DNA from 3 places in the Streptomyces sp. NPDC093252 genome. Region 3 is predicted to be linked to each of the others. Evidence: riboswitches for the same ligand, from Rfam matches in the RefSeq annotation. Region 3 holds a riboswitch; each other region holds the start of a gene.
The links. Region 3 has a riboswitch for thiamine pyrophosphate ahead of thiO (glycine oxidase ThiO). Riboswitches for the same ligand answer to the same signal wherever they lie in the genome.
Positions count from the first base shown of each region.

Region 1 (3,244 bases), on a different contig from region 3:
CTTCATCGCAGATCTCCTGCTGAAGGTCGATGTTCTCCTTGATCTTGTGCATCGGGACATGTCCCGGGCCTTCGATCATCGTCTGTACATGGAAACGCTTCGCGATCCGGTTGAGTTCCCCGAGTGTGCGCAACTCCGCGAACTGTGCCTCGTCGTTGGCGTCCGCGATGGAGCCCGGCCGCAGCCCGTCACCGAGGGAGTAGGTGATGTCGTAGGCGGCGAGGATCTCGCAGAGTTCCTCGAAGTTCTCGTAGAGAAACGATTCCTTGTGGTGGGCCAGGCACCAGGCGGCCATGATCGAGCCGCCGCGCGAGACGATCCCGGTCTTGCGGTTCGCGGTGAGCGGTACGTACGGCAGCCGGACGCCCGCGTGGACGGTCATGTAGTCCACGCCCTGCTCGGCCTGTTCGATCACCGTGTCCTTGTAGACCTCCCAGGTCAGCTCCTCGGCCCGGCCGTCGACCTTCTCCAGGGCCTGGTAGAGCGGGACGGTGCCGATGGGGACGGGGGAGTTGCGCAGCACCCATTCGCGGGTGGTGTGGATATTGCGGCCGGTGGACAGGTCCATGACCGTGTCGGCGCCCCAGCGGGTCGCCCAGGTCATCTTCTCCACCTCCTCCTCGATGGAGGAGGTCACCGCCGAGTTGCCGATGTTGGCGTTGACCTTCACCAGGAACCGTTTGCCGATGATCATCGGCTCGATCTCCGGGTGATTGACGTTGGCGGGCAGCACGGCCCGGCCCGCCGCGATCTCCTCGCGGACCACCTCGGGTGCGACGTTCTCCCGGATCGCCACGAACTCCATCTCGGGAGTGATCTCGCCCCGGCGGGCATAGGCGAGTTGGGTCACCGCGGCGCCGTCACGGCTGCGGCGCGGCTGACGGGCGCGGCCGGGGAAGACGGCGTCCAGATTGCGCAGCCCGCCGCGCGGCGAGGTGTGCTTGACGCCGTCGTCCTCGGGGCGGACGGGACGGCCCGCGTACTCCTCGGTGTCCCCGCGGGCGATGATCCAGTTCTCCCGCAGCGGGGCCAGTCCCCTGCGGACATCGGTCTCGGCGAGCGGATCGGTGTACGGGCCCGATGTGTCGTACAGCGTGACCGACCGCCCGTTGGTGAGGTGCACCTGGCGGACCGGTACCCGCAGGTCGGGGCGGGTGCCCTCGACGTACGCCTTGTGCCAGCCGATGGACTTCCCGGCCTCCGCGCCGGACGCCCCGCCGGAGCCGGGGTCCTGGGTGGAGGAAGGCGTGCGTGTGTCCTTGATGGTCATGAGACCTACTCCCTACGCCGGCATTACCCGGTAACAGGTTCAGCGGTCGACGCAGCGGTGTCCGTCTGTCGGCGTTCCATGGGATTCATCACTCGTGGTGGCTGATGTTCCACGTGAAACATCGCGAAGACGAAGGTCAGCGCCCTCTCAGCCCGGTGCTCCGAGCTCCCGCGTGTACAAAGGTGCCCCCACGCTAGCGTCAATTCGGGCGCGGTGAACAGAGGGCCCCTGTCGTTCTTGCGATGATCGGTCGGTGACCACACCGCAGGATCCTCTCGTCCCTCCGTCCGGGCCCCCACAAGGTCCTCCCTCCGGGCCGTCGGGGCTGGCTGGGCTGTCTGGGTTGTCCGGGTTGACTGGTCCGTCCGGGCCCTTGGCCGGGCCTGCGTCCGGCGAGGGGTCTGGGGGTGGGGCCGGGGTCGTGCCGGGTGCGGTACCTGGGGCGGCGACCGGGATGGTGCCGGGGGCGGGGCCTGGGATGGTGCCGGGGGCGGGGCCTGAGGTGGGTTCCGGGCCGGATTACGAGACTGGTTCCGTGCGTCGGCTTGGGGCGCGGGATCAGGAGAACGGGTCTGATGCGGGCGGGCGGGGTCCCGGCGGGCAAGTGCCGCGGCCCGGCGGGCAAGTGCCCCGGCCTAGTGGGCAAGTGCCCCGGCCGGGTGGGTCAGTGCCTCAGCCCGGTGGGCATGTTCCCCAGTTCGGTGGGCCTCCGCCCCGGCCGCAGGATTTCGCCGGGCCCCAGGGGCAGGGCTTCGGGTCGGGGCCTGCCCAGGGCTCCTACGGGCCGAACCCCGGTGCCGGGCAGGGTGCCGATGACGGGTACGGCGGTCATGGCGGCGATCACCATCACGGTCACGGCCACCGTCACACTCATGGTCCAGGTCACGGAGACGACGGTCGTCGGGGTGACCTGCACAGTCACGGTCACGGTGACGGGTCCGGTCACGGCAGCGGCGGCGAACCCGGTGGCGGGAGCGGACCCGGTGGCGGTGGTGGGTCCGGCGGTGGGCACGGTCACTCCCACAGTCACGGCCCCGCAACCCCCGTCTCCGCCCATCTGCGGAAGATCATCGCCGCCATCCTCGTACCGTTCGGTGTGGCGGTGCTGGTCGGGCTCGCGGTGCTGTGGCCCGGGGGGGCCCCGGCGCACGAGCGGACCGGGGTCGGGTTCGACCGGCAGACCCAGGAGGCCACGGTCACCCAGGTCGAACAGGTCGACTGCGCCACGGTGAACGGCTCCGGCGGCACCCCGACCGGCGACACCTCCACCGCCGAGGGCTCCTCCGCCGTGCAGCAGGCGAACGGCACCTGCAAGCGGGCGACAATCCGGGTCGACACCGGCGATGACAAGGGCCGTACGTTCACCGAGATCGTCCAGCCCGACCAGTCACGTCAGTTGGAGCAGGACCAGAAGGTCGTGGTCGCCTACGAGCCGTCCGCGCCCGAGGATCTCCAGTATTCGGTGGCGGACATCAACCGGCGGGTCCCGATGGCCGTGCTCGCCGGGATCTTCGCGCTGGCCGTGGTGCTCGTCGGACGGCTGCGCGGTGTGATGGCGCTGGTCGCGCTGACCATCAGCTTCCTGATTCTCAACTTCTTCATCCTGCCCGCCATCCTCCAGGGATCGAATCCGCTGGTCGTCGCCGTGGTCGGGGCGAGCGCGATCATGCTCATCGCGCTGTATCTGTGCCATGGGCTGTCCGCGAGAACCTCGGTCGCGGTGCTCGGCACCCTGATCTCGCTGCTGCTGATCGGGGTGCTCGGTTCGCTGTTCATCGACTGGGCGGCGCTGACCGGCAACACGGACGACAACACCGGTCTCATCCACGGCCTCTATCCGACGATCGACATGAGCGGTCTGCTGCTGGCCGGCATCATCATCGGTTCACTGGGTGTGCTCGACGATGTGACGGTCACCCAGACCTCCGCCGTCTGGGAACTCCACGAGGCCAATCCCACGATGGGCTGGCGGGG
Region 1 covers NZ_JBFBEM010000014.1:41,012-44,255, reverse strand. The annotation lists gene thiC (phosphomethylpyrimidine synthase ThiC) at 1-1,270, opposite strand, end outside; TPP riboswitch at 1,263-1,452, opposite strand; gene AB0O01_RS27180 (hypothetical protein) at 1,935-2,282, opposite strand; gene AB0O01_RS27175 (YibE/F family protein) at 2,181-3,244, shown strand, end outside.
Region 1: linked by a shared signal. The riboswitch ahead of thiC (phosphomethylpyrimidine synthase ThiC) and the one ahead of thiO (glycine oxidase ThiO) in region 3 are both predicted to bind thiamine pyrophosphate.

Region 2 (3,244 bases), on a different contig from region 3:
CTCGGCCGCGACGACGGACTGCCGGCCGAACCGGCCCAGGACGATCTGGCGGCGGGCGACGAGGCCCTCACCCTGCTGGACGAGGTGTCCGCGCAGTACACGGGCGTCCGGGTCCGGGTCGTCGGCAAGGGCTTCGAGGACCGGGCCACACTCATCCCCCTGATGGAGGAACTGGTCGACTTCGTGGAGACCATGCCGGACATCGGCGACCGGGTGGTCGGCGCCGCCGAGGCGGTGATCGCGCTGCGCGAGGGGCTGACGCGGACCCGGGCGGACCTGGCGCCGCTGCGGGCCCGGATCCACCCCGCGCACCGGGCCGCCGAGGACGAGCTGGCGGCGACCCGCGGCACCCCCGGCTGGCATGTCCGCCAGGTCGCCCTCGCCACCCTCGGCGACCGCCTCACGGCCCTGGAGCGGGGCCGGGTCCGGCCGACGGCGGACGAGACCGTAACCGACCACTACCGCCGCCTCGAACGCGATCTCGCGGCCCTGCGCGACGAGATCGCCCAGGCACCCTCCTGACCTGCGGCGATACCGCCCGGCCGGAGTTATCCACAGGCCGCCTGGGGCGGCCCGGGAGTCTGCGACACTGGTAGGGCCATGCCTAAGCCCGGAGAACTCACCTTTGTCGCGCCGCGCGGAGCCAAGAAGCCGCCGCGGCATCTCGCCGATCTCTCGCCCGCCGAGCGCAAGGAGGCGGTGGCGCAGATCGGGGAGAAGCCCTTTCGCGCCAAGCAGCTCTCGCAGCACTACTTCGCGCGGTACGCGCACGAGCCCGAGCAGTGGACGGACATCCCCGCCGGGTCCCGTGAGCGGCTGCGCGAGGCGCTGCTGCCGGAGCTGATGACCGTCGTCCGGCATCTGTCGACGGACGAGGGGACGACCCGCAAGACCCTGTGGCGGCTGTTCGACGGGACGCTGGTGGAGTCGGTGCTGATGCGGTACCCGGACCGGGTCACCATGTGCATCAGCTCGCAGGCCGGATGCGGGATGAACTGCCCGTTCTGCGCCACCGGACAGGCCGGGCTGGACCGGAACCTGTCGACCGCCGAGATCGTGCACCAGATCGTCGACGGCATGCGGGCGCTGCGGGACGGGGATGTGCCGGGCGGGCCCGCGCGGCTGTCCAACATCGTCTTCATGGGCATGGGCGAGCCGCTCGCCAACTACCGGCGGGTCGTCGGGGCCATCCGGGCGCTGACCGATCCGGCGCCGGACGGTGTGGGGCTGTCCCAGCGCGGGATCACCGTGTCGACGGTCGGGCTGGTGCCCGCCATCCACCGGTTCGCCGACGAGGGCTTCAAGTGCCGTCTGGCCATCTCGCTGCACGCGCCCGACGACGAGCTGCGCGACACCCTGGTGCCGGTGAACACCCGCTGGAAGGTCCGCGAGGTGCTCGACGCCGGGTTCGGATACGCGGAGCGGTCCGGGCGGCGGCTGTCCATCGAGTACGCGCTGATCCGGGACATCAACGACCAGGCGTGGCGGGGCGACCGGCTCGGGCGGCTGCTCAAGGGGCGGCCCGTGCATGTGAACCTGATCCCGCTGAACCCGACACCGGGGTCCAAGTGGACCGCCTCCCGGCCCGAGGACGAGAAGGCGTTCGTGGAGGCCATCGCCGCCCATGGGGTGCCGGTGACTGTCCGGGACACCCGGGGGCAGGAGATCGACGGGGCGTGCGGTCAGCTCGCGGCCACCGAGCGGTAGAGTCTGACGTCGTACATCCGTACATATCTTCATACTCGTAATCCGGCAGGGGAGCGCCACAGCGCTGAGAGTGCGGCAGCCGTCAGGACACGGTGGGCCGCAGACCCTCTGAACCTCGCCCAGGTCATTCTGGGTAGGGAGATCGGTCGTCACTCATGCTGTTGCGCCCTGCCCGGGAACCCGTCTCGTCGGTCCCGGGCGGGGCCGCGTCTCTTCCTGGTCACCCAGGAGGACATTCAGTGAGCATCACTCGTCAGATGAGCAGCAGGGTCAGAACGGTGGCCGCGGTCGGCGCCGGGCTCGGGATGGTCACGCTGGCCGCCTGCGGTTCGGGGGCGTCCGGCTCCGATGCCGGGTCGGCATCGGGCGGCGGATCGAAGACCGTCACGCTGATCAGCCATGACTCCTGGGCCGTGTCCAAGGAGGTCCTCGCCGACTTCCGGGAGCGGTCCGGGTACACGGTCAAGGTCCTGGAGGACGGGGACGCCGGTACGGCGGTCAACAAGGCGATCCTCACCAAGGACAACCCGCAGGGCGATGTCTTCTTCGGCGTCGACAACACCCTGCTCTCCCGCGCCCTGGACAACGGCCTCTTCCAGCCGTACGAGGCCAAGGGCGCCGACACGGTCGAGCCCGCCTTCCGCGCCGACGCCACCGGAAACCGGGTCACGCCCGTCGACACCGGCGACATCTGCGTCAACTACGACAAGGCGTACTTCGCCGAGCGCGATCTCGACCCGCCCCGCACCTTCGACGATCTGGTGAAGCCGCAGTACAAGGACCTGCTGGTCACCGAGAACGCCTCCACCTCCTCGCCCGGCCTCGGCTTCCTGCTCGGCACGGCGGCGAAGTACGGCGACGACGGCTGGCAGGGGTACTGGCAGAAGCTCACGGACAACGGCGTCAAGGTCGTCGACAGTTGGGAGACCGCCTACAACCAGGAGTTCTCCGGCTCGGCCGGTGGCAGGGCGGCGGGCGGTGACCGGCCGCTGGTGGTGTCGTACGCCTCCTCGCCGCCCGTCGAGGTGGTGTACGCGGATCCGCAGCCCAAGGACGCGCCGACCGGGGTCGCCGACGGCACCTGCTTCCGGCAGATCGAGTACGCGGGGCTGCTGAGCAACGCGGAGAACGCCGAGGGCGGCAAGGCGCTGCTGGACTTCCTGATCGGCAAGGAGTTCCAGCAGGACATGCCGCTGAACATGTTCGTGTACCCGGTGGTCGAGGGCGCCCAGGTGCCCGAGGTGTTCAGCCGGTACGGGCCGCGGATCGCCGACCCCGAGACCATGGACGCGGCGAAGATCGCCGACCACCGGGACGACTGGGTCAAGGCATGGACGTCGCTGGTACTGAAGTAGCGCGCTCCCCGAGGGCCCGGCGGGGGCTGGTCCGGCTCGCGCTGCTGGTCGTGCCCGCCGGGTTCTTCGGGGTCTTCTTCGCCTATCCCGTCGCCGCGATCCTCACCCGGGGGCTGCGGGTCGACGGGGTCTGGCAGGCGGGGCGGGTCTGGGAGGTGCTGGGGGAGTCCGGCGTCCGGCAG
Region 2 covers NZ_JBFBEM010000011.1:122,014-125,257, reverse strand. The annotation lists gene AB0O01_RS23445 (hypothetical protein) at 1-522, shown strand, start outside; gene rlmN (23S rRNA (adenine(2503)-C(2))-methyltransferase RlmN) at 601-1,707, shown strand; TPP riboswitch at 1,745-1,865, shown strand; gene AB0O01_RS23435 (thiamine ABC transporter substrate-binding protein) at 1,965-3,062, shown strand; gene AB0O01_RS23430 (iron ABC transporter permease) at 3,038-3,244, shown strand, end outside.
Region 2: linked by a shared signal. The riboswitch ahead of AB0O01_RS23435 (thiamine ABC transporter substrate-binding protein) and the one ahead of thiO (glycine oxidase ThiO) in region 3 are both predicted to bind thiamine pyrophosphate.

Region 3 (3,244 bases):
TCCAGCACATCGAGGCTCGGCGCGCCGCCGGTGCCCATGATCAGCCGGGAGGTGAAGGACGTCCCGGCGAGGACGAAGGGGTCGTCGGCCATGGCTCAGCCTCCCTGGACGGCGGTCAGGACTTCCACCCGGTCGCCCTCGCACAGGGCGGTCGCGGCCCACTGCCCGCGCGGGACGACGGTCTCGTTGAGGGCGGCGGCCACCCCGAAGGGCGCCGCGGTGAGCGTCCGCACCAGCGCGTCCAGCGCCGTGCCGGGGGCGATCGTACGGGGCTCGCCGTTGACGGAGACGGTGACGGAGCCGGTGACGGTGACGGGAGCGGGCGTATAGGTGGCGGCCGGTTCCGTAGGGCTCATCGGATAAATGGGGCTCATGGGACTCATCTGGCTCATGCGGGCTGCTCCGTGAGGGCTGCGGCGGTGAACCGCCGGGGGGTGAAGGGGCGGGCCTCGCCGGGGAGTTCACCGGTGACGAGGGCGTGCGCCAGGGCGTCGCCGGTGACCGGGGTGAGCAGGACGCCGTTGCGGTAGTGCCCGGTCGCCAGCAGCAGTCCGGGCAGGTCGGTCGGGCCGAGCAGCGGGGCGTTGTCCGGGGAGCCGGGGCGCAGTCCCGCGCGGGTCTCGGTCAGCGGCAGTTCGGTGACGCCCGGGATCAGCTCATGGGCGTCGCGCAGCAGCTCGTACACCCCGCCCGCGGTGACCGTGGTGTCCCAGCCCTGCTCCTCGCTGGTGGCGCCGACGACCAGTTCGCCGTTCTCGCGCGGCACCAGATAGACGCTGCCGCCGCGCACCACCGCGCGCACGGTACGGCTCAGGAAGGGCGCGTACGAGCGGGGCACGGTCAGCCGCAGCACCTGTCCCTTCACCGGGCGCACGGGGGGCCGTACGGCGTCCGGGACGCCCGCGAGGCGTCCGCTCAGGCTCCCGGCGGCCAGCACCACCTGCCCGGCGGCCAGCTCCGCGCCCGCGCGGGTGACGACCCCGGTGGCGCGGTCCCGGGCCACCGTCAGCCGTTCGGCCCGGTCCCGGTGGAAGACCACCCCGGCCCGCTCACAGGCCGTCACAAGGGCCGCCGTGAGCCGTCTCGGGTCGATCTGGTGGTCCCCGTCGACCCGCAGCCCGCCGCGCACCCCGGGTGCCAGCATCGGCTCCAGCCGGCGGCAGTCCCGCCCGGAGAGCCACTCGGACTCCAGACCGGACCGCCGCTGGAGGGCGTGCAGTTCGCGCAGTTGCGCCCGGTCGTCGGCGTCCAGGGCCACGGCCAGGGTGCCGCAGCGGCGGTAGCCGAGGTCCCGGCCGGTGAGGTCGGTCAGCTCGGCCACGAAGGCGGGATAGCGGCCGGCGGAGACCAGATTGAGGCCGAGCAGGGTCTGCTCGCCGTGGTGCAGTTCCGTGACGGCGGCCAGCATCCCGGCCGCCACCTGGGCGGCCCCGCCGCCGGGCGCGGGGTCCAGCACGGCCGCGGTCAGCCCGCGCTGCGCGGCCCGCCAGGCGGTGACCAGCCCGATGATGCCCCCGCCGACGACCAGGACGTCGGACGCCGGTGAACGGGTGCCTGAGTGTGCGTGGGTGTCGGACGGCATGGGCGTTCGGCCCCTCCCTTCGCCGGCATGACCCGGATCAGGTTCGTACGGTCGGAGGCCGCCAGCCTCCCTCTCAGCCCGGTGCGTCCGGGCTCCCGCGAGTGCTCTACGTTGGGCAGCCTAGCCCGTGCCACCACGCCTCTGTAAGGGAGCCCGTGCCGATGCCCCGCTCGCTGGACGGTGCCGTCCTCGCCCCGGTCGCCGATCAGGCCCCAGGTCAGGTGGGCACCCGCACCCGCTTCGCCTACCACGAGAGGAGCGGCGAGATCTGGGCCGAGTACGCGGGCGGGGACGTGGTCCGCGGGTTCCTGGTCGGCACGCGCGCGGGGGACCGGCTCGACTTCCGCTACGTCCAGCTCAAGACGGACGGAACGACCTCCTCCGGTCACTGTGTGTCACGGATCGGCGAGCTGCCGGACGGGCGGCTGCGGCTGACCGAGACCTGGGAGTGGGAGTCCCAGGAGGGCAGCGGGACGAGTCTGGTCGAGGAGATCGCCGACGCCGAACGGGGGTAGGGGCACCCTGTGCGGGACGTCAGGCGGACGGACCCGGCTGACGCATCGTCAGATGCTTAAGGTGATCGGGTGAGCGTGGACGTGGAAGTGGACGTGGACGTGGACAGAGAGCGGACGGCGGCGACCGGCCCGGCCCGGCGCGTGGTCGTGGTGGGCGCCGGAATGGCCGGGGTGCAGACCGCGGTGGCCCTGCGCGAACAGGGCTTCACCGGGACCGTGACCCTGATCGGCGCCGAACCCCATCAGCCCTACGACCGTCCCCCGCTGTCCAAGGCCGTCCTGCTCGGCAAGGCCGAGGACTCCGCCTTCGACATCGACTTCGCCTCCCTCGGCATCGAACTGCGCCTCGGCCACGAGGCGACCGGCGTCCGCCCCGCCGACCACGAACTGGACACCACCCGGGGACCCGTCCCGTACGACGTCCTGGTGCTGGCCACCGGCGCCGAACCGATCCTCCTGCCCGGCACCGGGGGCGTGCCCGGGGTGCATCTGCTGCGCACCCTGGACGACGCCGCCCGGCTGCGCCCGGTGCTCGCCCGCCAGCACGACATCGTGGTCGTCGGCGCGGGCTGGATCGGCGCCGAGTTCGCCACCGCCGCGCGCGAGGCGGGCTGCGCGGTCACCGTCGTGGAGGCCGCCGACCGGCCCCTCGCCGGCGCCCTGCCCGCCGAGGTCGCCGCACCCATGATCCGCTGGTACGCCGACAGCGGCGCCGATCTGCGCACCCACGCGCGCGTGGCCCGGATCGAGCCCGGCGCGGTCGTCCTGGACGACGGCACGCGGATCCCGGCCGGCGCGGTCGTCGTCGGCATCGGCGCCCGGCCCGCCACCGCCTGGCTGACCGGCTCCGGCATCGAGCTGGGCGCCCACGGCGAGGTGGTCGCCGACGCCCGCCTGCGCGCCGGTGCCCCCGATGTCTACGCGGTCGGCGACTGCGCGTCCTTCCCTTCCGCCCGCTACGGCGAGCGCCTCCTCGTCCACCACTGGGACAACGCCCTCCAGGGGCCCCGCACGGTCGCCGCGAACATCGTGGAGGACGGGCACACCGACGTCGTCTACGACCCGGTGCCGTACTTCTGGTCCGAGCAGTTCGGCCGCTTCGTGCAGTACGCCGGGCACCACGCCGGGGCCGACGGCACCGTCTGGC
Region 3 covers NZ_JBFBEM010000006.1:82,815-86,058, forward strand. The annotation lists gene AB0O01_RS14370 (thiazole synthase) at 1-92, opposite strand, end outside; gene thiS (sulfur carrier protein ThiS) at 96-356, opposite strand; gene thiO (glycine oxidase ThiO) at 389-1,582, opposite strand; TPP riboswitch at 1,580-1,691, opposite strand; gene AB0O01_RS14385 (hypothetical protein) at 1,744-2,097, shown strand; gene AB0O01_RS14390 (FAD-dependent oxidoreductase) at 2,260-3,244, shown strand, end outside.